Regions from separate parts of the Paenarthrobacter sp. CCNWLY172 genome, predicted to be linked through region 1. Evidence: predicted binding sites of a transcription regulator. Region 1 holds the regulator's gene; the other holds the start of a gene.
The links. Region 1 encodes LexA, which represses DNA repair genes until DNA is damaged. Its sites were predicted from a motif close to TCGAACANNTGTTCGA; they were not measured.
Positions count from the first base shown of each region.

Region 1 (14,482 bases):
CGTAGATCGCATTGAGCCGGCCCATGTAGTCGGCCAGGGTCTGGACGTCTTCAAGCGGCCATTCGCCCAGGCGTTCGCGGAATACCTGCCGCCGGGCATCCTGGACCTGGTGCATCTTGTCCTCGCCCTTGTCCGTCAGGCGTATGGATTGTGCCCTTCCGTCCTGCGGGTCCGCTTCCTTGTAGACCAGGCCAATGCTCTCCAGGAAGGCGATCTGCCGGCTCACGGAGGGCTTGCCAACGCCTATGCACGTGGCGAGGTCGGTCAGCCTGATCGGACCTTCCCTCCGGATGACGGTCAGCAGCCCGTAGGCGGCCGGTTCCATGTCCGGGTGGACCTGGCGCGACAACTGATGGGAGATTGACCGGGCACGGCGCCAGAGCAGGCTCAGCTGGTGTTCCACCTGCTGGAGGGCGTCGTCTACGGCGTCGCCTGGCACGGCCTGACCGGGCGTGCTCTGGAGAGGATTGCTCATGGCAACCATTCTAGAGTCCGGCTCCGTGAGAGACTCTATCCGTGAGGGCAAGTGACTTTTGGCGATTGATGGACGATGAGTTCGGGGCAGGCTATTCCCGTGTCCTCGCCGGCTCCTTGGTACTCGCAGGCGTGGGCGGGCGGACTGCCGTTGAGGCACTGGCCTCCGGATACCATCCCCGCGAGGTGTGGTTGGCTGTATGCGAAGTCCAGGATGTTCCGGCCGAACGCAGGCTGGGGCGGGACATTAAACCGGCCTCCAGCTGAGGTCCGCGCCGCTGCCTCGACAGCAGACACGCCGGTCCATTGTTCGAATATCTGTTCGGATGGGGATATGCTCCTGTGAGAGGAAAATTGATCCCGAAGGCCGCATTTCCGAGCATCCGGATTGCTCGGTTGTCCACATAGCCGGATTCGGCTCATAAAAATGTCAGCACGTCGTAATAGCGTCTGACATGACAGGAAAGCGGCTCTTAGGGCCACTCCACAGCGAGAAAGCATCAGAGGTGTGAACCATGGCGGCAACCCCGGATCGTGAAAAGGCGCTTGAAGCAGCGCTTGCCCAGATCGACAAGCAGTTCGGCAAAGGATCCATCATGCGCCTGGGTGATGACACCCGGGCTCCCATCGAGGTCATCCCTACCGGCTCCATTGCCTTGGACATCGCCCTTGGCATTGGCGGGCTGCCCCGTGGCCGTGTAGTGGAAATCTACGGACCGGAATCCTCGGGTAAGACAACCGTTGCGCTGCATGCGGTTGCCAGCGCCCAGCGCGCCGGCGGCATTGCGGCGTTCATCGACGCTGAGCACGCTCTCGACCCGGACTACGCGGCAAAGCTCGGAGTGGATACGGATGCACTCTTGGTCTCGCAGCCGGATACCGGGGAGCAGGCTTTGGAGATCATGGACATGTTGGTGGGTTCCGGCTCCCTGGACATCGTCGTCATCGACTCCGTGGCCGCGCTGGTACCCCGTGCTGAAATCGAAGGCGAAATGGGCGACTCCCACGTGGGTCTGCAGGCCCGCCTGATGAGCCAGGCCCTGCGTAAGATCACCGGCAGGCTCAGCCAGACCAAGACCACAGCCATCTTCATCAACCAGCTGCGTGAGAAGATCGGCGTCTTCTTCGGTTCCCCGGAAACCACCACCGGTGGTAAGGCCCTGAAGTTCTACGCTTCGGTGCGCATCGATGTCCGTCGTATCCAGACCTTGAAGGAAGGTGCGGACTCCGTAGGTAACCGCACCAAGGCCAAGATCGTCAAGAACAAGATGGCACCGCCCTTCAAGATTGCTGAGTTCGACATTATTTACGGCCAGGGCATCTCCCGTGAGGGCGGCATCATTGATATGGGTGTCGAGCACGGCATCATCAAGAAATCGGGCTCGTGGTTCACCTATGATGGCGATCAGCTGGGCCAAGGCATGGAGAACTCGCGGCGTTTCCTCCGGGATAACCCTGAGCTCGCCCAGGAGCTGGAGCGCCTGATCAAGGAAAAGCTTGGCGTTGGCGTCAAGCCGGAGGAAGACTCCCCAAAGCTGAAGGCCGTTGACGGTTAGGAGAGGGCCGGATCCGGAGTCGTCCGTATCCGCCGATCCCGAGCCTGATCCCGAGTCCGTGGCGCGTGCCATCGTCCTGAGGCAGCTGACGATGGCGCCGCGGAGCCGGCTCCAGCTGTCCCGCAAGCTCGCGGAACGCAACGTGCCCGAGGATGTGGCCGAGGCCGTCCTGGACCGGTTTGAAGAGGTTCAGCTGATTGATGATGCTGAGTTCGCGAGAATGTGGGTCCGCAGCCGTTCGCAGAGCAAGAAGCTCGCCAAAGGCGCACTTCGTCGCGAACTGACGGAGAAGGGCATTGAGCTGGACGCAGCCGAAGATGCCCTGTCACAGCTCAGTGATCAGGATGAAGAGTTGGCTGCCCGTGAGCTTGTTCAACGCAAGCTGCGTCCCGGCGTCGATCTGGCTGATCGCGCGGAACGGGACAAGTACACCCGGCGTCTGGCGTCGATGCTGGCACGGAAGGGCTACGCCCCCTCCATGGCCTTCAGGATCGTCGGCGAGGTGCTGGCAGAAGCCGGTACCCTTGAGTAGTGAGTTTGACCATTCCTTCCCCAACAGTTCCCGCCACTCCTCCGGCTGAGCCCAGGACCTATCAGGTCCGCACGTTCGGCTGCCAGATGAACGTCCATGATTCAGAGCGCATGGCGGGACTCCTGGAGGACGCAGGTTACGTGCCTGCGGACGGTGAACTGGCTGACGTGGTGGTCTTCAACACCTGCGCTGTTCGGGAGAATGCGGACAACAAGCTCTACGGCAATCTCGGCCAACTCCGGCAGGTCAAGGCAGCGAACCCCGGCATGCAGATAGCTGTAGGTGGCTGCCTGGCCCAGAAGGACCGCGAAACCATCGTCAAGAAGGCGCCGTGGGTTGACGCCGTGTTTGGTACCCATAATGTTGGCGCCCTGCCGGCGCTGCTGGACCGTGCCCGGCACAACAATGAAGCACAACTTGAGATCCTCGAGTCTTTGGATGTCTTCCCGTCAACTCTTCCCACTAAACGGGATTCTGTTTATGCGGGGTGGGTTTCCATCTCCGTGGGCTGCAACAACACCTGCACGTTCTGCATTGTGCCTTCGCTCCGCGGCAAGGAAAAGGACCGACGCCCCGGAGAAATCCTCGCCGAGATCCAAGCCCTCGTGGATGATGGCGCTGTTGAAGTGACTCTCCTCGGCCAGAACGTCAACTCGTACGGCGTGGAGTTCGGGGATCGTCAGGCTTTCTCCAAACTCCTTCGGGCGTGCGGTGAAATCGAGGGCTTGGAGCGCGTCCGCTTCACCAGCCCGCACCCCGCAGCCTTTACCGATGACGTCATCGAGGCCATGGCTGAGACGCCCAACATCATGCCGCAATTGCACATGCCCTTGCAGTCCGGCTCAGACAAAATCCTCAAAGACATGCGGCGTTCCTACCGATCCAGCCGGTTCCTCGGAATTTTGGACAAGGTTCGCGATCGGATTCCCAACGCAGCCATCACCACGGACATTATTGTCGGGTTCCCAGGCGAAACTGAAGAGGATTTCCAGGCGACCCTGGATGTCGTGGAGAAGTCCCGTTTCGCCTCAGCCTTCACCTTCCAATACTCCAAACGGCCCGGCACGCCGGCCGCCGAGTTGCCTGACCAGCTTCCGAAAGCGGTGGTGCAGGAGCGTTTCGAAAGGCTGACAGCCCTCCAGGACCGCATTGCCGCTGAGGAGAACGCCAAACAGCTGGGCAGGACGGTTGAAGTGCTGGTGACGGCCCAGTCAGGGCGTAAAGCCGAGGAAACCCACCGCTTATCCGGTCGGTCCAAGGATCAGCGCCTGGTGCACTTCTCCGTGCCGTCCGGCGCAGATACTCCCCGTCCCGGTGACTTTGTGACGGTCACCATCACGGAGGCTGCTGCTTTCCACCTTGTGGCGGATCCGGCCACCGCTGGCGACTATGTGCTGCGCCGGTCCCGTGCCGGCGATGCCTGGGATCGTTCCCAAGCTGAGTCCTGCGGCGTCCCTGCTCCGGGTTCGGGCTCGACCAAGGCCGGGGTGTCCCTGGGCATGCCGTCCTTGCCGGCTCGCCGCGCCTGACGTCGGACCAGGAACCCTGTGCCTACCTACACCAAGGACGCTTCCTTGCCCGTCATTGCAGTGGTTGGCCCCACTGGTTCCGGCAAGTCGGACCTGGGTGTCAACCTTGCCCTCGCCCTGAACGGTGAGGTCATCAACGCGGATGCCCTGCAGTTCTATCGCGGGATGGACATCGGAACAGCCAAGATCAGCGTGGAAGAGCGCAAGGGCGTTCCCCATCACTTGCTGGACACCATGGATGTCACCCAGGAGGCAAGTGTTGCGGACTTCCAGGCGGACTGCCGTAGAGCCATTGGGGAAATCCGTTCACGGGGAAAACGCCCTATCCTGGTGGGGGGATCCGGTCTGTACGTCCGCGCCGCGCTGGACGTCCTGGAGTTCCCCGGCACCGACCCAGTCATCCGTAAGGCCCTGGAAGAAGAGTATGACGCGCACGGCCTCGCGCCGCTGCAAACCCGCCTTGAGGACGTCGATCCCGTGTCGGCAGCCCGTGTAGGTGACGCGCGGCGGGTGATCCGGGCCCTTGAAGTGCACCAGCTCACCGGGCGGCCTTTCAGTTCGTTCATGCCGCAACGCGAGTACTTTCAGCCGGCAGTGCAGATCGGGCTGTCAGTGGACCGTGAGGTGCTGAGGGAACGGTTGGCCCTGAGGGTCCATCGGATGGTGGAGGCTGGTCTGCTTGAGGAGGTTGAACGGCTTGATGGTGCGGGGCTTAGGGAGGGCAAGACCGCGTCCCGTGCCTTGGGGTACGCGCAGTTCCTGAGGGTCCTGGACCGTCAAGCCGATGTTGCTGCCGCTTCAGAGGAAACCATCGTGGCTACCAGGCAGTTCGCCAGGCGTCAGCTCACCTGGTTCAGGGCTGACCCCCGGATCACCTGGCTTGACTGGCAGGATACCGACCTCGTGGCCAAGGCCGTCGCCACCGCTTCGAGCCGGCCGGCCTGATTTCTGGCCAAACCAGCGTGGAAGGTAGCCTAGTGGCATGGATGAAACCCCTGCAGTTCCCGCCCAGCAGTCCACAGCTGCCGGTGCTACCGTGACCGCCTCAAGCCTTGCTGGGCTGACGTTTTCCAAGGGCCATGGAACGGGCAACGACTTCGTCCTGATTGCCGACCCCGGCGATGCCCACGAGATCACCCCGGAGCAGGTTGCCCAATTATGCGACCGCCACGTAGGCATTGGTGGAGACGGCCTTATCCGCGCTGTCCCGTCGCGGTTCCTTCCGGAGGGTCGGGACCTTCTGGAGCAGGACCCGGACGCCGAATGGTTCATGGATTACCGCAACGGCGATGGTTCCCTCTCGGAGATGTGCGGTAACGGCGTCCGCGTCTTCGTGCACTTCTTGATTGCGGAAAAACTGGTGGATCTTGGCCCGGGCGAAACCCTGACCATCGGCACCCGTGGCGGGGTCAAGAAAGTGGTCCGTACGGCCAACGGGTATGCCGTGGACATGGGCCCATGGGAGTTCATCTTCCCCAAGGAAGCCACCACCAAGGCAATGGACGCATTGGTCAGCGCAGACGGCCTGGAAGTAGCCCGTCCGGGCCTCTCAGTCAGCATGGGCAACCCCCACACTGTGGTTGCTTTGGCCGAACTCAAGGAGCTGTCGGCCACGCAATTGTTCAAGGCCCCGGTGGTCGATCCCAAGCCTGTCAACGGGACCAACGTTGAATTCGTTGTTCCGGCCGAACCGTTGGTTGAAGACGGCGTCGGCACCATCACCATGCGTGTCCATGAGCGCGGAGTGGGGGAGACCCAATCATGCGGCACAGGAGCCTGCGCGGCCGCCGTCGCCATTCGGCATTGGGCCGGCAACACCGCGCCGAACGATTGGCACGTTAAGGTGCCGGGCGGCGTCGTTGGTGTTAAGTTCTTCCCCGGTGCAGGTGGCCGCGAACATGTAGAGCTCAGCGGCCCGGCCGTGATCGTGGCTACTGGGACGCTTTCCTGACCCGGATGATCCTGAAGGACTTGGACGTGCTCTCCCGGCCCACCGTGTAGCTCTTGTCCAGCTCGCCGGCGAGCCACCGCTGGAGGGAGTCCGAGCCAAGGTTCTTTTGAACCACCAACCAGGCGTTTCCTCCCGGGGCCAGGCGCGGCAGCCACGTCAGCAGCAGGGTGTGCAGCTCGTCCTTGCCGATGCGGATAGGCGGGTTGGACCAGATGGTGTCGAACTCGACGGCGGGGTCTACCTCGTGCGGCAGGCTCGCCGTCACGTTGTCCAGACCCAGGGCAGCCGCGTTCTCATTGGTCAACGTGACACACCGCTCATTGACGTCCACGGCGTGCACCTTGGCGTGGGGGGCCATCAGCCCCAGCGTCAAGGCAATAGGACCCCAGCCGCAGCCGATGTCCAACAAGTTTCCCTGGGGTGAAGGCGGCGGAACTTCGGAGAAGAGTATGGCAGTGCCCTTGTCCACTCCGTCGGGACTGAAGATGCCGGAGGAGGTCTGCAAGTGGCGTGTGGCTCCAGCGAGTTCCACCGTGAGTGGCTTTCGGGTGAATGGTCCGGCCGGTTGGGCGGTGAAATAGTGTGCAGACTCCATAATTTGCCAGATTAGTTGGCTATCGGCGCCATGGGAAACTGCCCGCCCGAAGAGCTGGCTTGACATTGGATGATAGTGTGAAACGCATGTTCTTGATCTTCGAGTAAAAAGCCGCCACCCGCCTGAGCACTCAGGCGTCACACGGCACCGCCCGCGATGCAGCCCGGTCCCTGGCAGTTCTGCCAAGCCCCGGACTTTCCGCCAGGCAGGTCCCACCGGCACATCCGTTGACCCGCGTTCCCCGTCACGGATGTCTTGAAGATCACACCCTCCAGCCCAGCTCTCTGAACCGTCAGCATCCTGTGCGGTCCAGGTAAGCCGGCAGTGCAATCTCCAGATAGCCAGGAACCTCCACGCGGATCCCACCACGCCAGATCACAGCAACCGCCGCCCACTCCACGGGCGGCCGTTCAGCACAGGAGGCCCTCTTTGGCCCATGCCCGTCAGCCCAGCGCGAATAGCGCCCCATTGAACAGCAAACAGCACTATTCTGGAATAGCCGAACAGTCTAAGGAGACCATGACCACCCAGAAGCACTCCGGATCCGATTCCGACGCCCAGGACATGAGTCCTGAACAAATCCAGGCCGTCATCGACCGGATTCTTTCCAAGGACGTACCTGCGCAAGCATCCGATAACGACGATGCCGGTGGTGTGTTCGGCAAGGCACAGGCCATTTCCACACTTGACCAGGAACACAGCATCTACGACGGCGACCAGGAAGACCTGGCCGAGCGTCGTGCACTGCGCCGTACGGCTGGCTTGTCCACGGAACTCGAAGACGTCACCGAGGTTGAATACCGGCAGCTGCGCCTTGAGCGCGTTGTCCTGGCCGGCCTCTGGACCGAGGGGACACTGGCCGACGCTGAAAATTCACTCCGCGAGCTCGCTGCCCTGGCAGAGACTGCCGGTTCGGAAGTCCTTGACGGTTTGGTGCAGCGGCGAACGAAGCCGGACCCAGGGACCTTCCTGGGGTCGGGCAAGGCCCAGGAACTCAAGGACATCGTTGCCGCCACCGGTGCGGACACCGTAGTGGTGGATACCGAGTTGGCTCCTTCCCAACGCCGTGGCCTTGAGGACATTGTCAAGGTCAAGGTAGTAGACCGCACCACGCTGATCCTGGACATCTTCGCCCAGCACGCCAAGAGCCGTGAAGGCAAAGCCCAGGTTGAGCTTGCGCAGCTCGAGTACCTGCTCCCGCGCCTCCGTGGTTGGGGCGACTCCATGTCACGCCAGGCCGGTGGCCAGGTGGGTGGGGCTGGTGCCGGCATGGGTTCGCGTGGTCCTGGTGAAACCAAGATCGAACTGGACCGTCGTCGCATCCGCACCCGCATGGCCAAGCTTCGCCGTGAGATCGCCGCGATGAAGCCGGCGCGCGAGACCAAGCGCGCCAACCGCCGTCGTAATGCCGTTCCTTCCGTCGCAATCGCCGGATACACGAACGCCGGCAAGTCATCGCTCCTGAACCGCCTCACTGACGCTGGTGTGCTGGTGGAGAACGCCCTGTTCGCCACCTTGGATCCCACCGTCCGTAAAGCCCAAACGCCGGATGGCATCGGCTACACCTTGGCGGACACTGTGGGGTTTGTCCGTTCGTTGCCGACCCAGCTGATTGAAGCCTTCCGTTCCACCTTGGAAGAAGTGGCGGACGCAGACCTGATCCTGCACGTAGTGGACGCCTCGCATCCTGATCCCGAAGGCCAGATTGCTGCTGTCCGGGAGGTCTTCACAGAGGTGGATGCCCGCAAGGTGCCAGAGATCATCGTCCTGAACAAGGTTGATGTCGCGGATCCCTTCGTCGTTGAGCGCCTGAAGCAGAAGGAACCGCGTCATGCGGTTGTTTCTACACGCACTGGCCAAGGCATCGCCGAACTGCTGGAAGACATCAGCCGGTCCATTCCCCGCCCGGGGGTGCGCCTGGAGCTCCTCATTCCCTACGACCGCGGCGAAATGATCAGCAAGCTCCACAGCTCCGACTCGGAAATCCTCACCCTCGAGCACGAGGAAAACGGGACCCGTGTTGTTGTCATGGTCCGCGAAGGACTGGCAGCCGAACTGGAGCCGTTCGTCACCAATGGTTGAGAAGGTGGCGGCGGACGCCGTCGAGTCGTTGGGGGAGAAGACCACCCTCGAGTTGTTGGACCGGGCTGTTGCCGGCATGGGCGGTCAAAGCCGTACCGGGCAGCACGAGATGGCCAAGCATGTCACCAGGGCCATCGAGACCGGGGAGCACCTGCTGGTCCAGGCTGGAACCGGAACGGGTAAGTCCTTGGCGTATCTGATTCCGTTGATCGCGCATTCGATGGACAGCGACAAACCGACTTTGGTGTCCACCGCCACCTTGGCACTCCAAACACAGATTGTTGGCCGCGACCTTCCCCGGCTGTTGGAGACCATCAACCCGGCCCTTGAACGCCCCGTCAACGTGGCGCTCGTCAAGGGCAGGGCCAACTACGTCTGCCGGCAAAAACTCGAAGGCGGGTTCCCCAGTGAGGAACCGTCCGAGGGTCAGCTGTTCTCCCTGGGCGAGGACACCAGTGTCCCGCACTTTGCGGCGTCCATGGGGGGACCGCAATCACAGCTGGGCAAGGAAGTGGTCCGGCTTCGCGAATGGGCCGAAAAGACCACTACCGGCGACCGTGACGAACTCATGCCCGGCGTCACGGACCGGGCTTGGCGGCAAGTCTCCGTGACGTCCATGGAGTGCCTCGGCGCGCAGAAGTGTCCCCTCGCCGAGGAGTGCTTCAGTGAGTTGGCCCGGTCCCGCGCAGGCGAAGCCGACGTCGTTGTCACCAACCATGCCATGCTGGCCGTCAGCGCCTTCGAAGGGCTGGCTGTGCTGCCCGAATACGACGTCGTGGTAGTGGATGAGGCCCATGAACTGCAGGACCGGGTGACGGGCGCGGTGTCAGGCCAGTTGTCCGTGGCCATGGTCCATGCGGCGGCGTCGAGCGCGCGCAAGCACACGGCCATCACGGTGGATGCCCTCAACGCGGCCGCCGATCGTTTGGATATGGCCATAGCGGGCGTGCCCAATGGTCTTCTGCCCAGTGGGCTCAATGACGAACAGCTCGACTGTTTGGACCAACTGAGGGAAGCCACACGCGCAGCATTGTCGGATTCGAAGACGGATTCTTCCAACGCGGTCGACGGCGGCAGGCAGCTGGCGCGTTCACGGCTCATGCTCATTCTGGAGCTGTGCGAGCGGATGCTCGCGGCCAAGGAGAACCGGGAAGTGGTGTGGTTTTCCCGCAACAGTACGTTCGATCCCCAGCAGGGATACTCGCAACCCGACGAGACCGCTCCGGCCCTGATCAACATTGCGCCCCTGAGTGTGGCGGGACGCCTGCGTGAAGGTCTCTTTGCCGGTCACACAGTGGTGCTGACTTCAGCTACCCTGGCCATCGGCTCGGCTTTCGAACCGGCTGCAGGTGGCCTTGGACTGATTGGCGATGGAGCGCCAAGCTGGACCGGGATCGATGTTGGCTCGCCCTTCGATTACCCCAAGCAGGGTGTGCTTTACGTGGCCAAGCACTTGCCCAAGCCTGGCCGTGGAACTTCGCCCGAGGCCCTGGATGAGTTGGAAGACCTCATCCGCGCTTCCGGTGGGGGAGCGCTGTGTCTTTTCTCGTCGCGGCGGGCGGCTGAGGAAGCCGCCGATGCCATGAGGCTTCGCCTCGACGTCAGTATTCTATGTCAGGGTGAATCCACCATGGCCGCATTGGTGAAGCAGTTCGCCGACGAGCCCGATACCTGCCTCTTCGGCACGATGTCGCTGTGGCAGGGTGTGGATGTCCCCGGTGGTTCGTGCCGCCTTGTGGTCATAGACCGAATCCCGTTCCCGCGTCCGGATGACCCGTTGATGACTGCCCGCTCTCGTGCTGTGGCACAGTCGGGTGGAAACGGATTCATGGCCGTGTCAGCGACCCACGCCGCCATTCGTCTGGCCCAGGGGGCAGGCCGGCTCATCCGTTCCACCGGCGACAAAGGGGTTGTGGCGGTCCTGGACTCCCGGCTCTCAACAGAGCGCTATGGGGGCTTCCTCAGGGCAGCCCTGCCGCCGTTCTGGGCGACGACGGACAGAACCGTGGTTCGGGGCGTCCTGGAGCGTCTGGGCCCGGCCAAAGCCTCCTAGAGGGAACGCAGGACCGACACGACCTTGCCCATGATGGTGGCCTGGTCGCCGAGGATGGGTTCGTACTGGGTGTTCTGCGGAAGAAGCCAGGTGTGCCCATCGCGCTGGCGGAAGGTTTTCACGGTTGCTTCGTCGTCCAGCAGTGCTGCCACGATGTCTCCGTTGATGGCGTCGTTCTGCCGGCGGACAACTACCCAGTCGCCGTCGCAGATCGCGGCATCGATCATTGAGTCGCCGGCCACCTTCAGCATGAAGAGTTCGCCGTGCCCTACGAGTTGCCGGGGCAGGGCAAGCACGTCCTCCACGGTCTGGTCAGCAAGGATGGGGCCGCCGGCAGCGATCCGACCAACCAGCGGGACCATGGCAGTATCGCTGGCGCTGGCAAGCTCTGTGACGGCAAAGCCACCCGTGCTGCGGAGGGTAGTGGGTGCTTCCACTCCCGGAATGGGTCCGCCATCGAGGGTCAACGGCATGAGGACTTCCATGGCCCGGGGACGTTTGGGATCGCGGCGGAGATATCCAAGCTTCTCCAGCTGGGAGAGTTGGTGCGTCACGCTCGACAGGCTTGCCAGGCCCACGGTGTCTCCAATTTCGCGCATGCTGGGCGGATAACCGTTGTCATTGACGGACCGCTGGATGGTTTCCAGGATCTTCTTCTGACGGACAGTCAGGCTCTTGGGACTCTTTTGAGGCTGCTGGCTCCGCAGGGGTGCCCCGCCGCCGGTGGCTTTCGCTGCCATGTTCGCCAATGCCTTTCCATTCCGCCCGGAGTGAGCCCGGGGTCGTCGGGTCTGCAAAAAATGTCAGACCCTCCTGTTCCACTGAAACAGTGCTGTTTCTTCACTCAAACGTAGGGCAGCCACAGGCGTTTATCAAACATTTGTTCTAGCGAGTCTCGACACCGTTCGTTGATAAGTGCTAAAAATGTCATAGCAAGGTTCGAATATGTGTTCTATAAACCTGATGCTGACGCCGGCTGTTCGAACGAAGTGTTCGAACTGACGGAGTTGGGCAGGGGAACACACAGAATTGGCAGCCATGTACCGGGACCCGGCGCACGGCAATAGCTCAGAAGGGCTCAGCTCATGTCCGCAATCACTACGTTCGCTGATTTCCGCACCACCCAGGCGCCTGCGCGTCTGCGCCTGACACGACGGGGACGGATGGTCTTCTTCGGCATCCCGGCAATGCTGCTGGTGGCTGCGCTGCTGAGCCTGGCTGGATTTATCACGTCACCGGCCAAGGCTTCGGATTCCCAGGCGCAACTCCAACCGCCCGTCGCTGTCACTGTTACGGTTCAGCCGGGACAATCGCTGTGGGGCATCGCCGGAGCCGCTGCTCCTGAGCGGGATCCCCGCGACGTGATTGCGGAGATCATCCAGCTCAATGACCTCCGGGGCGGCCGTATCCAGCCGGGTCAGCAACTGTTCGTGCCCGCAAATTAGTACGTTGCATGCCCGCATGAGCCGGCCACCCGGCGTCACAGTTAGTCGGCAGTCCCGGCGGCCCCTTAAACTGTGGTGGTGAGTGACCAGCTTGAGCGACTTAACCGACTACCCCTCCGGACCAACCTGCGTGGACTGAGCCCTTACGGTGCTCCGCAGCTTGACGTCCCCATTTTGCTCAACGTCAACGAAAACACCCATGGCGTCCCGGCTGATGTGCAGGCAGCCATCACAGAAGCTGTTGCTGCTGCGGCCACGGGGCTCAACCGCTACCCGGACCGGGAGTTCACGGAACTTCGCCAGTCGCTGGCCGACTACCTTGGTCACAATCTTTCCCCGGACAACATCTGGGCAGCCAATGGCTCCAATGAGGTTCTGCAGCAGATCCTCCAAGCATTTGGCGGACCCGGCCGGAAAGCACTGGGATTCCCGCCCACTTATTCCATGTACCCGTTGCTGGCCAGCGGCACGGATACCGAATACGTCCGCGGAGTCAGGGCTGACGACTACGGCCTCGATGCTGCCTCCGCCGCTGCACAGGTCCGGGAGACAGGTGCCAACATCGTGTTCCTGTGTTCACCCAACAATCCCACGGGAACAGGTCTGGGGCTGGATGTCGTTGAGGCTGTTTATGAGGCAGGCGAAGCCAGCCAGGCAATAGTGATCGTGGACGAGGCTTACCACGAGTTCGCACACGACAATACCCCGAGCGCCCTGACCTTGTTGCCGGGACGCGAGCGTCTGATCGTTTCCCGCACCATGAGCAAGGCCTTTGCCCTTGCCGGTGCCCGACTGGGCTATATGGCTGCTGCTCCCGAGGTCACGGATGCCATCCGGCTGGTCCGGCTTCCGTACCACCTGTCGGCTGTTACCCAGGCAACAGCCCTGGCTGCGCTCAACCACCGGGAGGCCCTCATGGCCGACGTTGAGGACATTAAAGTCCAGCGCGACCGGATTGTGACCGAGCTCCTGCGCATGGGCTTGAAACCTGCGGAGTCGGACTCCAACTATGTCTTCTTCGGCGGACTCAAGGATCCTCACACGATCTGGCAGGGCCTGCTTGACGCCGGCGTGCTGATCCGCGATGTCGGGATTCCCGGCCACCTCAGGGTCACTGCTGGAACCGAACCGGAAACCACGGCCTTCCTCGAGGCGCTGGAAGCGCTGCTGGACGGCGGGGCGTCACAGCCCGCCTAAACTTGTCCATAGACCCAACCCACTCTTCGTGTATAAGGACGTCCCAATGAGCGAAACCGGCGCCACGCCGTCCGCTGCCCGCACCGCGCGCATGGAGCGCACCACCAGCGAATCCTCCGTCCTGGTGGAGATCAACCTGGACGGATCAGGTGTCTCGGACATCAGCACCTCGGTTCCGTTCTACGACCACATGCTGACGGCGCTGTGCAAGCACTCGTTGATTGACATGACCGTGAAGGCCACCGGCGATACCCACATCGACGCCCACCACACCGTTGAAGATGTTGCCATCACCTTTGGCGAGGTGCTGCGGACCGCTTTGGGCAACAAGGCGGGCATCCGCCGCTTCGGCGAAGCCACTGTTCCTCTGGATGAGGCCCTTGCCCACGCTGTGGTGGACGTTTCCGGCCGCCCGTACCTCGTTCACGGCGGAGAGCCGGCCGGCCAGGAGTACCACTTGATTGGTGGCCACTTCACTGGTTCATTGACCCGCCACGTTTTCGAGGCCATTACCCTGCACGCCGGGATTTGCCTGCACATGAACGTTCTCGCCGGCCGCGATCCCCACCACATCGTGGAAGCCCAGTTCAAAGCCTTTGCCCGGGCACTCCGTGCTGCAGTGGAATCCGATCCCAGGGTCGAGGGCATCCCCTCCACCAAGGGGGCATTGTGAGCGGTCAGGTCCTGAAGGACGGGGCAGTCGCCGACACCATCGCTTCGGTCAAGCCCGAGTCCCCGGAAGGCAAGCCCACCGTCACGGTGCTCGACTACGGTTCGGGCAACGTACGTTCGGCTGTGAGGGCACTGGAGCGTGCCGGCGCCCATGTAGTGCTGAGCTCCAAGCCTGAAGACGTGCTTAACGCCGATGGCCTGGTGGTTCCGGGGGTCGGTGCTTTCGAGACCGTCATGAAGGAACTCAAGGCCGTGGATGGCATCCGGATGATCGGACGCCGGGTCGCCGGCGGCCGGCCTGTGCTGGCCATCTGTGTTGGTCTGCAGGTTCTGTTTGAAGCCGGTGTGGAACACGGCACCGAGTCCGAGGGCATGGCCGAGTGGCCTGGCAAGGTG
Region 1 covers NZ_JBBEGB010000015.1:3,697-18,178, reverse strand. The annotation lists gene WBN73_RS18840 (MarR family winged helix-turn-helix transcriptional regulator) at 1-475, opposite strand, end outside; gene WBN73_RS18835 (DUF3046 domain-containing protein) at 517-741, shown strand; gene recA (recombinase RecA) at 990-2,030, shown strand; gene WBN73_RS18825 (regulatory protein RecX) at 2,020-2,562, shown strand; gene miaB (tRNA (N6-isopentenyl adenosine(37)-C2)-methylthiotransferase MiaB) at 2,562-4,091, shown strand; gene miaA (tRNA (adenosine(37)-N6)-dimethylallyltransferase MiaA) at 4,110-5,036, shown strand; gene dapF (diaminopimelate epimerase) at 5,074-6,042, shown strand; gene WBN73_RS18805 (class I SAM-dependent methyltransferase) at 6,023-6,637, opposite strand; gene hflX (GTPase HflX) at 7,157-8,719, shown strand; gene WBN73_RS18795 (ATP-dependent DNA helicase) at 8,712-10,772, shown strand; gene lexA (transcriptional repressor LexA) at 10,769-11,512, opposite strand; gene WBN73_RS18785 (LysM peptidoglycan-binding domain-containing protein) at 11,858-12,217, shown strand; gene WBN73_RS18780 (histidinol-phosphate transaminase) at 12,296-13,414, shown strand; gene hisB (imidazoleglycerol-phosphate dehydratase HisB) at 13,461-14,087, shown strand; gene hisH (imidazole glycerol phosphate synthase subunit HisH) at 14,084-14,482, shown strand, end outside.

Region 2 (14,482 bases), on a different contig from region 1:
CGCTCCAGGCGGGCGGTGATGGTGTTGCCGTCCTCGGTGAGGCGGCCAACGAAGCGCTGGGGCCAGTCCGGGCCATCCCGGAAGAGAATCCAGACGTTGTCCTTGAGCGTCATGTCATAGATCCGGGCGACCCCTCGGGAATCGAAATAGTGCTGCTGGAAGGCTCCGTCCGAGCCGGTGGCACCAATGACGCTGACCGCATTGGGGTACTCCGGCCGCTGGACCGTGGATCGTTGGATGAGGAAACCGCCACCCTCCAGCCATTCGAAAGTCGTCCGGCCGGAGACCTCCTGGCCAGGTACTGACGTTTCCCACTCGCCGACGAGGATCGTCAGTTGCTCCAACGTGGGTTTTGGATCCCGTGCCATGGCTGCCTCTTTTCGCGTCGTCGCGCTGGTGGACAGGTTCAGCGTAGGGCTCGTCCGTTCTGCCGTACAGATGCGCCGCCGGATGCTCCGCATGGAACGGCAGAACGCCATGCAGGTGGTGCTGTGATGGCCGGGCTGGCCCCTGGCCGCACCGGGCGTGCGGTGGCAGGATGGGCGCATGAGCCGTGTCACTTGTGATCTGACTGTTTCCCTTGACGGATTTGTTGCCGGGCCCAACCAGTCCCCGGACAAGCCGCTGGGGGAGGGCGGCGAGAGCCTGCACCGTTGGCAGTTCGAGGAGCGGGAGGCCAGCGCAGCAGAGATCGCGGGCATCCTCGAAGCTGGTGCTTACATCATGGGCCGGAACATGTTCGCCGGTCCCGGATCGGGCCCGTGGGATCAGGAATGGCGCGGCTGGTGGGGTGAGGAACCCCCGTATCATGCACCTGTTTTCGTCCTGACCCATCACCAGCGCGAGCCGCTGGCGATGGACGGTGGCACCACTTTTCACTTCGTCACTGACGGCATCGAATCGGCCTTGGCCCAGGCCCGGGAAGCCGCCGGGGATAGGGATGTGGCGATTGCGGGGGGAGCGCAAACCGCCCGTCAGTTTCTCTCCGCAGGCCTCATGGACGAACTGCGGCTTCACATCTCGCCGGTGATCCTGGGGGGTGGCGAACGGCTGCTCGACGGCGTGGGGGGCGTGACGCTTGAACCGATCGAAGCGCGCGGGACCGGACTCGTCACCCACGTGCGGTATCGGGTGCAGCGCTGATCCGGACCTGGCGCCATCGCGGTATCAGTGCTGGCGGGTGACCCTGCGTGTCTCACGGAACTCCGCGGGTACCGTGATTGCGCCCTTTGGGACGGCGACGGTAATGCCCTTCTTCGTCACGCTGGTGACGTTCTGACCCCACTGCTTCGCGTACCCGACGATGGGTCGCGCCGCAGCCCTGTTGCGGACGATGGCGACGAGCACGATCGTGAGGAACCCGAGGGTCAGCAGCCCCGGCACCACGATGGCGACCACCGGGCTGATGAGGCCGTTCAGGAACAGAGCCGGACCGAGGAACCACAGCGCAACCGAGGAGACCATGAACGCGAGAACCAATTTCTCGGAGCGTGCGTGGACGGCCTGCGCGCGTGCCAGCTCATCCGGGTAGCGTTCCTTGACTATGCGTGTGACATCGGCGCTGAGCGCATCAGCGACGTCCTTGCTACGGGCGGTCATGGCTCTCCAATGCGCGATATCCGGCCACCGCGGTATTGAACCCTGTAGCCGAAGACGGTGGTTTGTTCAGTTCCTGCCAAGTAGCAGTTCGCTTGACCTTCCCTAAAATACCTGTCTTTCGCCAAGACGCATGAACGGCGGCCCTCCATTCCGCCGGCTTCCTGGCGCCGCAGCAAACTTCGCGGAGTGACAACAATGTCCGTCATCCGCTGTACACTCGAGTATCGAACATATATTCGAATAAAGGTGTGTTGTGGGCGTGATAGTCGGCCCCCGCGTGATAGATGCGGGCTTTTCCCTGATGTCGGTTTTGCTGGCACCTCTCCCGGTGGCGGCCGGGTATCCGTCGCCGGCGCAGGACTATTTTGATGGCCGGATCGATCTCAACGAGCACCTTATCAAGGACGTCACCAGCACTTTTGTGGTCAGGGTGACGGGGCAGTCCATGGAAGGTGCCGGGATCAGTGATGGAGACGAGCTGATCGTCAACCGTGCGCTGGAGCCGAAGGATGGGTCCGTCGTCGTGGCTGTCCTTGATGGTGAACTGACCATCAAAAGGCTCCGCGTCACGCCTTCGGGAGTGATCCTTCAAGCGGACAATCCCAAGTATCCGGACATCCGTGTGCCGGCACTGTCCGAACTCACCATCTGGGGAGTTGCCACCACGTGCCTGCACCACATCTGAGTTCGACCCGTTGGCAAGGCCCCATTCCCAGCGGGCTTTGGGAGCGGATGGGCGCCGAGTTCGGCCTGCCAAGCCTGGAAAGGGTCCGGAGCCGGCTTGCGCAGATACATGAGGATCCGGAGCCTGTGATGCAAGAGCTGGTGCGGGTGTTTTCTGCAGATGGCACTTACTGTCCAGGCTTCCAGTTTCAGGAAGACCTGTCCTTGCACCCCGTGGTGATGGGGCTGTTTGCGCGGGCCATGGCCCTGAGGATTCCACATAACTACTTTGCTGCGTGGATGGTCACCGGATGCCCGGCGCTGCGCGAGGGCAGGCCGGTGGACCTCGTGGACCGGCTGGCGCCAGCTGTTCTCATCGCTGCCTTGGAGCGCTCTTTCGACCATGGCCCTGGAGTTGGTCGTGGTTCAGTGTGATGGGTGTCAGGGCCCTGCGTCCAGCTCGACGGCGAGCATTGTCGGGTTAGGTTGTCGTGAGATCGCTGTAGAGGGTTTGGACGCGGGTTTTGATGTCGTCGCGGACCAGGCGCATGCGTTCCATGCCTTCGATGCCACGTTCTGAGGGTTCGTCGGTTTCCCAGATTTCGAAGCGTTTCCCGGTCGGTGGGTCGAGTTTGGCTTCGGTTCCCAGAACGATGACGGCGTCCACGGTGTTGAGGACTTCGTCGGTGATCGGTTTGGGATACTCGCCGGTGACGTCGATGCCCAGTTCGGCCAGGGATTCCACGGACTGGGCGTTCAACGCCGCGCCGGGTTTTGTTCCGGCTGAGTAGACGGTGACGTTGTCCCCAGCCAGTTCCCGCATGAGAGCTGCGGCGAGCTGGGATTTGCCGCCGTTCTTGCTGCAGACGAACAGGACGGCGGGATGTTCTGAGGTCATTAGAGTGCAGTCTCTTTCGTCAGGGAGGCGACCAGGTTCTTCACACGGCCGTGGATTTCATCACGGATGGTCCGGACGGTGTCGAGGGGCTGGTCAGCGGGGTCGGTGAGTTCCCAGTCTTCGTAGCGTTTGCCGGGGTAGATCGGGCAGGAGTCGCCGCAGCCCATGGTGATGACCACGTCGGAGGCGCGGACGACGTCGTCGGTGAGCGGTTTGGGGTATTCCTTGCCCAGATCCAAGCCCATCTCGTTCATGACTGTCACGACGTTGGCGTCGAGTTCTGATGCGGGCAGGGACCCGGCGGAGCGGACGCGGATCTTGCCTTTGGCTTCGGCTGTGAGCAGGGCCGCGGCCATTTGGGAGCGGCCGGCGTTCTGTACGCAAACGAACAACACCTCCGGGATCTCCGAGGCGAGGGAGCTTTTTGACTTGGCCAGGGCGTGGAGCCTGTCGTTGGCGAAGTGCTCGGTGGTCGCGGGCAGGTAGGCGCTGACCTTCGCGGTGCGGGCCAGTGCTGTGTAGGACTCGAAGACGTAGCGTTCGACGGTTTCTGCGGCGAAGATCCCTGCGTAACGTCCGGCGAGCCGGTCACTGATGCGGTGGAGTACTTCGGTGTTGTCCTGCAGGCCGAGCGTGGTTTCCTGGTGGTCGGTCATGACAGTGCTCCAATGGTTGTTTTGGTGACTGGCTTTCAGTTGGTGGTGCCGGATCGGCCGTGTGCGAGCCCGGTCGGGAAGCCGACAAATGCTGGTTCGGGAGCGGCGCAGCAGCCCGACCCTGGCTCCTGCGACACGGTGGCGGCAGGGGCGGGAACGTCGCAGCTGGTGCCGGCGTCCGCGGAGCAGACCCCGGTTTCGGGCAGTTCAAGGTGGACGGTGTCCGCCGATTCCTGGTCGCCTGCGAGGGCTGCAGCGACGGAACGGACTTGCTCGTAGCCGGTAGCGAGGAGGAAGGTCGGTGCCCGGCCGTAGGACTTCATCCCGACGATGTAGAAGTCTTTTTCAGGGTGGGTCAGGACCTTCGCGCCGTGCGCAGGGACCGTGCCGCAGGAGTGGAATTCAGGGTCGATCAGCGGGCCGAGCCCGGTGGGAGCTTCAACGGCGGGGTCCAGGTCCAGACGCAGTTCCCGCAGGATCTCCAAGTCCGGGCGGAAGCCGGTGCAGGGGACGATGACGTCGGCGTCGATGGTGCGTCCATCGACGGCTTCGACGCTCACATGCGAGTCGAGGTTTTTCAGGGCAGCGATGCCGAACCCGGTGTGCAGTTCGATGGTGCCGGCCTCGACCAGGCGGCGGAGGCGGGAGCCGAGCTGGCCGCGTGCAGGGAGCCCGTCGGCGTCACCGCCGCCGTAGACCTTCTCGGCGGAGTTGCCGCGGACGGCCCACAGGATGCGGGTACCGGGTTCGTCCTTGGCGAGGTCTGCGAGGTTGATCAGTGTGTTCGCTGCCGAGTGGCCGGCCCCGACGACGAGGGCGCGGCGGCCGGCGAAAGCGGCGCGGTCGCGGCCAACAACGTCGGGCAGCGGCGAGGAGATCCGGTCAGCTGCCAGGCCTTCGCCGATGGCGGGCAGGCCGGAGGTGCCAAGCGGGTTGCGGGTGGACCAGGTGCCGGAGGCGTCGATGACGGCAGCGACGGTGTGGTCCCGTGTTTCTCCGCCGTCGTGCTCAACCCGGACAACGAAGGGGGTGGTGTCGCGGTCCCGGACGTGGGTTTTGTCCATGCCCTGCCGGGTCACGGCGATGACGCGGGAGCCGGTCTGGAGCCGGGAAGCGATCTGGGGTGTACCCGCCAGCGGGGTGAGGTAGTTGTCGATGAGTTCGCCGCCGTAGGGCAGTGCGGTGGGACGGGGTGATTCCCAGCCGGTGGGTTCGAGCAGGCGGACGGCGGCGTCGTCGAGGTTGAAGCGCCAGGGTGAGAACAAACGGATGTGCCGCCACTGTTCGATGGCGGCGCCGGCGGAGGGGCCTGCTTCGAAGATGACCGGTTCGAGTCCGCGTTCGAGCAGGTGGGCCGCGGTGGCGAGTCCTACCGGGCCTGCGCCGATCACTGCGATGGGAAAGTTCGTCACTGAATCCATGCTGTCCTCTTGTTTCATCCGTTGGCGTGGCGTTTCGAGTGGTTAGGCGTGGGTTGGTTCTTCGACCAGGGCGGTGGCGATGCTGTGGGCGTCATCCAGGGCGGCAAGGAACCGTTCGGCATCCAGCGCGGCCGCGCAGCCGCTTCCGGCTGCGGTGATGGCTTGGCGGTAGCGGTGGTCCACGGCGTCCCCGCAGGCGAAAACGCCGGAGAGGTTGGTTACCGTGGTGGGTGAGTCGACCTTGATGTAGCCCTCGTCGTCCAAGTCGACTTGTCCGGCAACCAGCTCGGTGCGGGGCAGGTGGCCGATGGCCAGAAAGATCCCGGTGGCGTCCTGTTCACGGGTTTCACCGGTGCGGGTGTCCGTGAGGGTCACGCCGGTGACTTTGCTGTCGCCGTGGATGGTGGTGATGGCCGAGTTCCAGGCGAACTTGATCTTGGGGTTGTCCTTGGCGCGCTGGGCCATGATCCGGGAGGCGCGGAGTTCGTCCTTGCGCACTACGACGGTGACGGTCCTGGCGAAGCGGGTCAGGAAGGTCGCTTCCTCCATGGCGGAGTCGCCGCCACCAACCACGATGATGTCCTGTTCGCGGAAGAAGAAGCCGTCGCAGGTGGCGCACCAGGACACTCCGTGGCCGCTGAGTTTCTTCTCCTCCGGAAGGCCCAATTCCTTATACGCGGAACCGGTGGCAAGGATGACGGCCGGGGCCTCGTGGGTCTCGCCGCCTCCAGTGACCACACGCTTGAGGTGACCCTTAAGATCAACTTCAGTGACGTCGTCGAACACTATCCGGGCGCCGAACTTTTCCGCCTGTTCCTGGAGCCCATCCATGAGCTCAGGGCCTTGGATCCCGCCTGGGAAGCCGGGGAAGTTCTCGACTTCGGTGGTGTTCATCAGCGCACCGCCGGCGGTGACCGACCCGGCGAGGACCAGCGGGTTCAGGCCTGCGCGGGCGGCGTAGATCGCCGCGGTGTAGCCGGCGGGGCCGGAGCCGATGATGATCAGTTGTTCGGTCTGGACGGCGGTGCTCACGGGAGACTCTCCTGGTGCTCGAAAAAGTGGGTTATTTGGCAGCCGGGACGAGGGAGGCGATCAGGCCCTCGATGCGGGTCTTGATTTCATCGCGGATCGGGCGGACGGCGTCCACGCCTTGGCCGGCGGGGTCTTCCAGGACCCAGTCTTCGTAGCGCTTGCCGGGGAAGTATGGGCATTCGTCGCCGCAGCCCATGGTGATGACGACGTCGGATTCCTTGACGGCCTCGGTGGTGAGGACCTTGGGGATTTCAGCTGACATGTCGATACCCAGTTCGGCCATGGCTTCGACGGCGGCCGGGTTGACCTTGTCGGCGGGCTGGGAGCCTGCGGAGCGGACTTCGATCTCACCCTTGCCAAGGGTTGTCAGGAACGCTGCGGCCATTTGGGAACGTCCGGCGTTGTGGACGCAGACGAAGAGGACAGAGGGCTTCTTGGTGGTTTCGTAGCTCACGGGTTTCTCTCCTGGAATGGTTGTGTGAACGGGTGGCTAGGTTTGAAGCGGTGCGCCCGAGAGGGAAGCTCTCCGTGACGGACATTGATGATGGTCGATATAGCGAGTATCGGACGATAGATTGATGAATGTCAATATTGCAACCGGTGCCCGATGGTCAGGCGGCGGTGATGCGTGGCGCGAGGTCGTTGATCCGGCGGGTGATGTCATCGAAGGCATGGTCAAAGGCAGCCGCCGTGTCCAAGCGGAGGGGGTCCGGCACGGACCAATGGATTCCGCCCAGCCCGGTCAGTTCTTCGTGGGCGTTGTCGCAGACGGTCACTACCAGGTCGGCCTCCTCCGCAACCTCTTCCAGGGTGCGCGGTGCGATGTCGGGCAGGTCCAGCCCATGACGCCGGGCGGTCTCGATGGCTCCGCGGGCGATGCGGTTTGCGGGGCGCGTTCCGGCCGAGGCTGCTGGGATGTCGCTGACCTGCCGCCACAGGGCGGTGGCCAGCTGGGAGCGGGCACTGTTGCGCGTACAGACGAACAGGACACGGCTTGCTGTATGTGCCGCCCCGGGCACGAGCCCACTGAGGGCGCCGGTGACGAGGCGGAGGTAGCTGCGGCGCTTGTCGGCTTCGGAGCGGTGGCGGGTTGCCAGGCCGGCTTCCTCCAGGGTGCGGAGGTGGTGGGAGAGCAGGTTGGCGGGCATGCCCAGTTCGGCCTGCAGTTCCGATGGCGAGAAGTCGCCCAGGGTCAGCAGGTCCATGATACGCAGGCGTGCCGGATCGGCAAGGGCTGCGTGCCTGGCTACACGGGCCTGGAATGTGTCGACTGCTTCAATATTCATTGATTCAATTTTGACTGAGTTAATTCCATGCGTCAAGCTGTTGGCATGACTTCACTCCAGCCGCCCCTGTGGCGCCGTGCCATCGCTGAATTCCTCGGCACCGGCCTGCTCGTTGCCATCGTCGTTGGTTCCGGAATCGCCGCAGCCCAGCTCTCGCCCAATGACACAGGCCTGCAGTTGCTGCAAAACAGCACGGCCACGGTGCTTGGCCTGACGGTGTTGATCCTGATGTTCGGGCCGGTCAGTGGCGCCCACTTCAACCCGGTTGTCTCCATGGTGGACTGGTTCCTCGGACGGCGCGGCGGATCCGGCTTGTCCTTGCCGGACCTCGGCCTCTACGTCCTGGCCCAGATTGCCGGTGCCATCGGTGGCAGTGTCTTGGCGAACGCGATGTTTGAGGTGGGTACGTCCATCTCGACCAAGGAGCGGGCAACGGCGGGTCATCTGCTGGCCGAGGTGGTCGCGACTGCCGGTCTGGTCCTGCTGATCTTCTCCCTTGCGGCCACCAAACGCGGCGCTATGGCCGCCCCGGCTGTAGGTGCCTACATCGGCGCTGCGTACTGGTTTACGTCCTCCACGTCGTTCGCGAACCCGGCCGTGACCATCGGCCGTATCTTCAGCGACACTTTCGCTGGCATTGCGCCGGGTTCCGTCCCACCATTCCTCGCCGTACAGGTCCTCGGTGCGGCTGTTGGCGTTGGAATCCTGCTCCTGCTTTTCCCGCATGCCGGCCGGGCCGCCGCCGACGTTGTCATCCCTCACTCCGTAGAAGCGGCCAAGCAGTAGTCCCGCCGGCCGAAACATTGATGAATGTCAATGTTGCGGCATAATAGGTAGATGACCTCGCTGCCCTTGCTCGAACCGGACACGCAGACCATCTGCTGCCCGCCAGCTACCCCAGCCCTTGGCGCTGAAGAAGCGCAGCGCCGGGCCATCGTGTTCAAAGCGCTGGCGGATCCCAACCGGCTGCGCCTGCTCTCCATCGTCAAGGCCGCCGACGGCGGTGAGTCCTGCGTCTGCGACCTCACCGAACCGCTGGATCTGGGTCAACCCACCGTCTCCCACCATCTGAAGATCCTGGTCGAGGCCGGTCTGTTGCATCGCGAAAAGCGCGGCACCTGGGCGTACTACTCGTTGGTCCCCGGAGCCCTGGATGACGTCGCCGGAGTCCTCACTGCCCTATGAGCCGTGATTTTGATGTCCGGCCCATGCGGGAAGGCGACTGGCCCGCTGTCCGACGCATCTTCCAGCAAGGCATCGAGACGGGGCACGCCACCTTTGAGGAAAAGGCTCCCGATTGGGAAACCTTCGACACCTCCAGGTTGAAGGCGCACCGGATCGTCGCCGAAGCGCCCGGACGGGGCGTTCTGGGTTGGGCCGCCGTCTCCGCCGTCTCGTCCCGGCCTGCCTACGCGGGCGTGGTCGAACACTCCATTTATGTAGCGGCCGAAGCCCGCGGCCTCGGTCTGGGCAAAGCCATTTTGCAGGCACTCATCGACTCCACCGAGCGCGACGGGGTGTGGACTATCCAATCCAGCGTCTTCCCGGAGAACCAGTCCAGCCTCCGGATCCACGAATCCGCCGGTTTCCGGGTCATCGGACACAGGAGCCGCATCGCCCGCATGACCTACGGTCCCGCCGCCGGCCAGTGGCGCGACACACTCCTGCTCGAACGCCGCTCACCCGCAGTGTAACTAGCTGATTGATGCCGCTCACTAAACCGGCGGCATTCTTGTCGGTGGTCCGGACGAAGCCTTCTTGTCGGTGCGTGGCAGTACAGTAAAGGTATTCGAATATATGTTCGAATGCGCGGCGTGTCCTGCAGGGGAACAGCAGCGTGCGTGCTAAGGCCGAACGGAGGAGGAGGACGATGTCCAAGCCAGCACTCATGCATCAGATGCAGGAGATCGCCCACGTGGATATCAACTGCTTCTATGCGTCGGCCGAGCGTGCGTTCAATCCCTCGCTGGAGGGCAAGCCGCTGATCGTGCTGTCCAACAACGACGGTTGTGCAGTCACCAGGTCTCCGGAAGCCAAGAAGCTGGGGATCGGGCTGGGGGAGCCATGGTTCAAACTTGCTCCACGGGCCAAGGAATGGGGGCTCATTGCCCTCTCCAGCAACTACGAACTGTATGGGGACATCAGCTCCCGTGTCATGGAGCTCCTGGCCCGCTACTCGGCGTGGCAGGAGGTCTACTCCATTGATGAGGCGTTTCTCGGAGTGAAAGGGCAGCCCGAAGAGCTGCTGGAGTTGGGACGCACCATTAAAGCGGCGTGCCAACGGCACGTGGGGGTTCCGGTCTGCGTAGGTATCGCCAGAACCAAGACCCTCGCCAAGCTGGCCAACAAATGGGCCAAACACAATCCGGGCTTCAACGGAGTGTGCCGGTGGGACTCGATTCCAGAAGCCCACCGTGAAGCACTCATGGCACGGCTCTCCGTGATGGAGATCTGGGGTGTTGCCACCAGGCTGACCAAACGTCTGAATGCCATGGGGATCTTCTCCATCCTGGACCTGGTCCGGGCTGACCCAGTGGCTTTGCGGGACAAGTTCTCCATCGTCATGATGCGCACGGTGCTGGAATTGCAGGGTACCCCGTGCATCCCGATGGAGGAGGAAAGGATCGGGAGGGACCAGTTGATCTTCTCCCGCTCCTTTTCCACGCCGATCACGACGGCGGCGCAGCTGCGGCAGGTGCTCAGTATCTACGGACAGATGGCCAGTGCCAGGCTGGCCAAACATGACCTCCAAGCAAAGCTGTTGACGGCCTTTGCTGCCACATCGGTCTACAACCCCAACGACAAGTCGTTTCCCACCGTTAACGTCAAACTGCCCATGCCCACTTCGGATCCCGTGCTGCTGACCAAGGCAGCGCATGCGTTGGTTCCAAGGATCCAGGAAGGCCTGAGGTACGCCAAGGCCGGGATCATGGTTACTGACCTCCGTCCCAGCGGCAACCAGAAGCCCCTGGAGATCTTCGAGAACCGGCACGAAGAACGTGGCATCGGCCCCCTGCTGGAGCAAGTCAGCAAGCGGTACGGCCGCGGCTCCATAGGTCTGGGGCACGCTGGAATCAAGGGAGGACCGGACTGGTCCATGAAACGCGACATGCTCAGCCCCCGGTACACCACCAACTGGGATGAACTTCCCTTGGTAAAGGCGGCCTGACGTGGGAGCCGCCACCTCGTAGAGACCGGGAGGCTACGCGCGCAGCCGGTACCCTCGCTTCACGACGGTCTCTACGAGCTTGCCGTCCGGCAGCGAGGAACGCAGGCGGCTGACCGTCATGTCCAGGGCATGCACAGAACCGCGCAGGTCCAGCAGGTCCGAGAGCGCTTCCCGGGACAGTACCGCTCCGCCCGCGCCGAGCAGTGCCCGCAGGAGCAGCAGGGGAGCCGGTGCCAGGTCCACCACCTCACCGTTGATCCGCAGGCAGCGCCCGCGCAGTTCGATCGTGGCGCTCTTGGTCTCCAACCGGCGTACATGGTTAAGGGACAAGTGTTCGGTCACCAAACGGATCAGTGCGCCCATGCGGTAACGGTCCGGGATCAGTGGCGTCAGCCCGGCGTCGACCAGTGGTAGTGCGGTGACCGGCCCAACAGCGGCAACAGTGACGGGCCCTTTAAGGGCTTCGATGAGCTGGCGGTACAGGCCCATTTCGTGAGCTGTGCTCCACATGGCGTCTACGGCCGGAGCGCTGGTGAACGTCAGTACGTCCAGGTTGCCGCCCACCACTGCCTCGATCAGGCGCGGCAGCTTGTCTTCGCCGTCGGGCTTCACCCAACGGTACGGGGTCACGGTCAGGACCGTGGCGCCGGACATGCGCAGCCGTTCCAGCTGGCGGACATCGGTGTATCCATGCAGTTGCACGGCGACCGTTTTGCCGCGCACGCCCTCGACCAGCAGCATATCCACCAGCGTGGCGGTGGTTTCGTCACTGCTGATCCCGACGTCGGCAAGTCCTGCAGCGCGCACGGCACCGCGGGCCTTGGGGCCGCGGACGAACATGCGGCAGGCGGACAGGGTTTCCAAAAGTTGCTCGCCGATACCGAAGGAATCGGCCGCTTCGCACCAGCGGCGCATGCCGTAGGCGGTGGTGGCGATGCAGATGTCCGGCTTGGCCGCGATGATGGTGCGGGTGTCCTCGATGAGGACCATGTCTTCCTGCACAGGGGCGATCTTCAAAGCGGGGGCGTGCAACACGCTGGCACCGCGACGCTCCAGTGCCTCAATGAGGTCACGGGAGCGGCGGTGCGAGGTGACGCCGATTCGGAATCCGTCCAGCGGGGCGTCGACGGCTTCGGAAACCTCCGGAGCGGCAGAAGCGTCGTGGACTTCGATGGCGCGTGCAACAGTCATGTGTTTTTACCTTCAGGCTTCAAGGAGCGAAGCCGCCAGGCGGCTCAGTTCAGCGGATGCTTCTGCATGGTTGCGGTTGGCTTCAGCCACCCGGACCACCTCGCCGATGACCAGCACGGCCGGGTTGCTGCAGCCTGTGGCAGCTGTTTCGATCGTACCCAGATCAGCGATGGTGGTGCGCTGCCCCGGGCGGTAGCCACGTTCCACCACAGCCATGGGCATGTCCGCGTCCATGCCTGCCCGGCGCAGCCCTGCTGCAAGCTGGGGAAGGGTACCAATGCCCATGAGGACCACAATCGTGCCGCCAAGTCCGGCAAGGTGGGTGTGTTCCTTCTCGGTCAAGGGGGCATGGCCGGACACTACGGTGAACATGTGGCTGACTTCGCGGTGCGTGACCGGGATCCCGGCTGCGGCGGGAACGGAGATGGCGCTGGTGACACCGGATATCACCCGCACCGGGACGCCTGCCGCAACACAGGCGGCCACTTCCTCGCCGCCTCGGCCAAATACATACGGATCGCCGCCCTTGAGCCGGACCACGTTCTTGCCCAGCAGCGCAGCTTCCACCATGAGCTTCTCGATGTCACGCTGGGTCACCTTGTGCAGGCCCGGCTGCTTGCCAACATCCACCAGTTCGGCCGAGGTAAGGTCGGCCAGCTCCTGGTACGGGGCCAGACGGTCGTAGAACACCACATCGGCATCACGCAGGGCGTCCACGGCGCCAACGGTGAGCAGGTCCAAGGCTCCTGGACCTCCGCCCACCAAGGTCACGTGGCCGTCGGCGCCCGGTGCCGGCTCAAACGCGACAGGTATCCCCGCATCGCGGCAGCGTTCCACCAGCGGCAGCCACCCTGCGTCGCCGTCGTCCACTATCGCCACCAGGAACGGGCGCTCCGGAAGTTGACCGTCGCCCGGTACACCTTCCGGGGTGCTCAGCCGGTACACGTTGGCACCGGCGCTCTGATAGCGGCGGATGGCCTGGCGGGCGGACTTTTCCGATCCCGTGACAAGGACGTCACGGCCGGTGAGATCAATGGTGAGCTGCATGGTGAACCCCTAGTTTCCTGCGCCGACGGTTTCGCTGCGGACCGGGATGGTGGAAGCGATGAGCACGCCGCCCTTTTCCTCGTTGGTGGCCGGGCGGATCTGGCCGCGCTCCGGAACGAAGGAGATGGACTCGTCCTTCTGGTCGGGGGCGTTGACGAACGAACGGAAACGGCGGAGGCGCTCCGGGTCCTTCAAGGTCTCGGCCCACTCGTCCTCGTAGGTGTCGATGTGCTTGGCCATGGCCGCTTCAAGCTCTTCGGCGATGCCCAGGGAGTCGTTGACCACTACCTCCTCGACGTGCTTGATGCCGCCGTCGAGTTCTTCCTGCCAGCGCGCGGTGCGCTGGAGGCGGTCAGCGGTGCGGATGTAGTACATGAGGTAGCGGTCGATGTACTTGAGCAGCGTTTCGTCGTCCAGGTCCTTGGCCAGCAGCTGGGCGTGGGCCGGAGTGGCACCACCGTTGCCACCGACGTACAGGTTCCAGCCATCGGCCGTGGCGATGACGCCCACGTCCTTGCCGCGGGCTTCGGCACATTCGCGGGCGCAACCGGACACGCCCATCTTCAGCTTGTGCGGGCTGCGGAGGCCACGGTAGCGAAGCTCCAAAGCGATGGCCATGGCTACCGAATCCTGGACACCGAAACGGCACCATGTGGATCCAACACACGACTTCACTGTACGGAGGCTCTTGCCGTAGGCCTGGCCGGACTCGAAACCGGCGTCCACGAGTTCCTTCCAGATGTCCGGGAGCTGCTCCAGGCGGGCACCGAACATATCAATGCGCTGGCCGCCGGTGATCTTGGTGTAGAGGTTGTACTTCTCGGCAACTGCGGCGATGACGCCGAGGCCCTTGGGCGTGATCTCACCACCGGCGATGCGGGGGACCACCGAATACGTGCCGTCCTTCTGCATGTTCGCCAAGGCGCGGTCGTTGGTGTCCTGAAGGGAGCCGCGGCCGGCATCCAGGACGTAGGCCGAGTGCTGGCTGGCCAGGATGGAGGCGATGGTCGGCTTGCAGATATCGCAGCCGGCACCGGTGCCGTACTTGGCCATGATCTCTTCGAAGGAGGTGAGTTCCAGGACGCGGATGGCGTCGAACAGTTCCTGCCGGGAGAGACTGATGTGCTCGCACAGCGCCTTGGAGACCTCGATGCCGGACTTCGTCAGTTCGCCTTCGAGGAGCTTCTTCAGCATGGGGACACAAGAACCACACTGCGTGCCGGCGCGGGTGCAGCCCTTGAGTTCGCCGAGTTCCTGGACGGGAGCATTGCCTTCGCATGCTCCGCATCCGTTGATGGTGTCCCGGATGGTCCCGGCCGCAACGTTGTTGCAGGAGCACAGGATGGCGTCGTCCGGCAGTTCGGTCTCGGGAGCTTCGCCGCCACCGGCGGCGCTCAAGTATGCACCGGGCTCTGCCGCGAGCTCGCGTCCCAGCAGCGGGCGGAGGCTCATGTAGGGGGAAGCGTCGCCCACGAAGATGCCGCCCAGGAGGGTCTTGGCATCGTCTGTGGTGACAATCT
Region 2 covers NZ_JBBEGB010000002.1:156,992-171,473, reverse strand. The annotation lists gene WBN73_RS03600 (hypothetical protein) at 1-368, opposite strand, end outside; gene WBN73_RS03595 (hypothetical protein) at 367-495, shown strand; gene WBN73_RS03590 (dihydrofolate reductase family protein) at 547-1,143, shown strand; gene WBN73_RS03585 (hypothetical protein) at 1,168-1,599, opposite strand; gene WBN73_RS03580 (LexA family protein) at 1,853-2,284, shown strand; gene WBN73_RS03575 (hypothetical protein) at 2,410-2,697, shown strand; gene WBN73_RS03570 (arsenate-mycothiol transferase ArsC) at 2,744-3,160, opposite strand; gene WBN73_RS03565 (arsenate reductase ArsC) at 3,160-3,816, opposite strand; gene WBN73_RS03560 (FAD-dependent oxidoreductase) at 3,852-5,237, opposite strand; gene trxB (thioredoxin-disulfide reductase) at 5,280-6,269, opposite strand; gene WBN73_RS03550 (arsenate reductase ArsC) at 6,301-6,723, opposite strand; gene WBN73_RS03545 (arsenate reductase/protein-tyrosine-phosphatase family protein) at 6,881-7,555, opposite strand; gene WBN73_RS03540 (MIP/aquaporin family protein) at 7,601-8,341, shown strand; gene WBN73_RS03535 (ArsR/SmtB family transcription factor) at 8,393-8,740, shown strand; gene WBN73_RS03530 (GNAT family N-acetyltransferase) at 8,737-9,249, shown strand; gene WBN73_RS03525 (Y-family DNA polymerase) at 9,426-10,724, shown strand; gene WBN73_RS03520 (uroporphyrinogen-III synthase) at 10,758-11,915, opposite strand; gene cobA (uroporphyrinogen-III C-methyltransferase) at 11,928-12,962, opposite strand; gene nirB (nitrite reductase large subunit NirB) at 12,972-14,482, opposite strand, start outside.
Region 2: a site for LexA is predicted at 9,345-9,360, ahead of WBN73_RS03525 (Y-family DNA polymerase). Genes of this name have one in related genera too.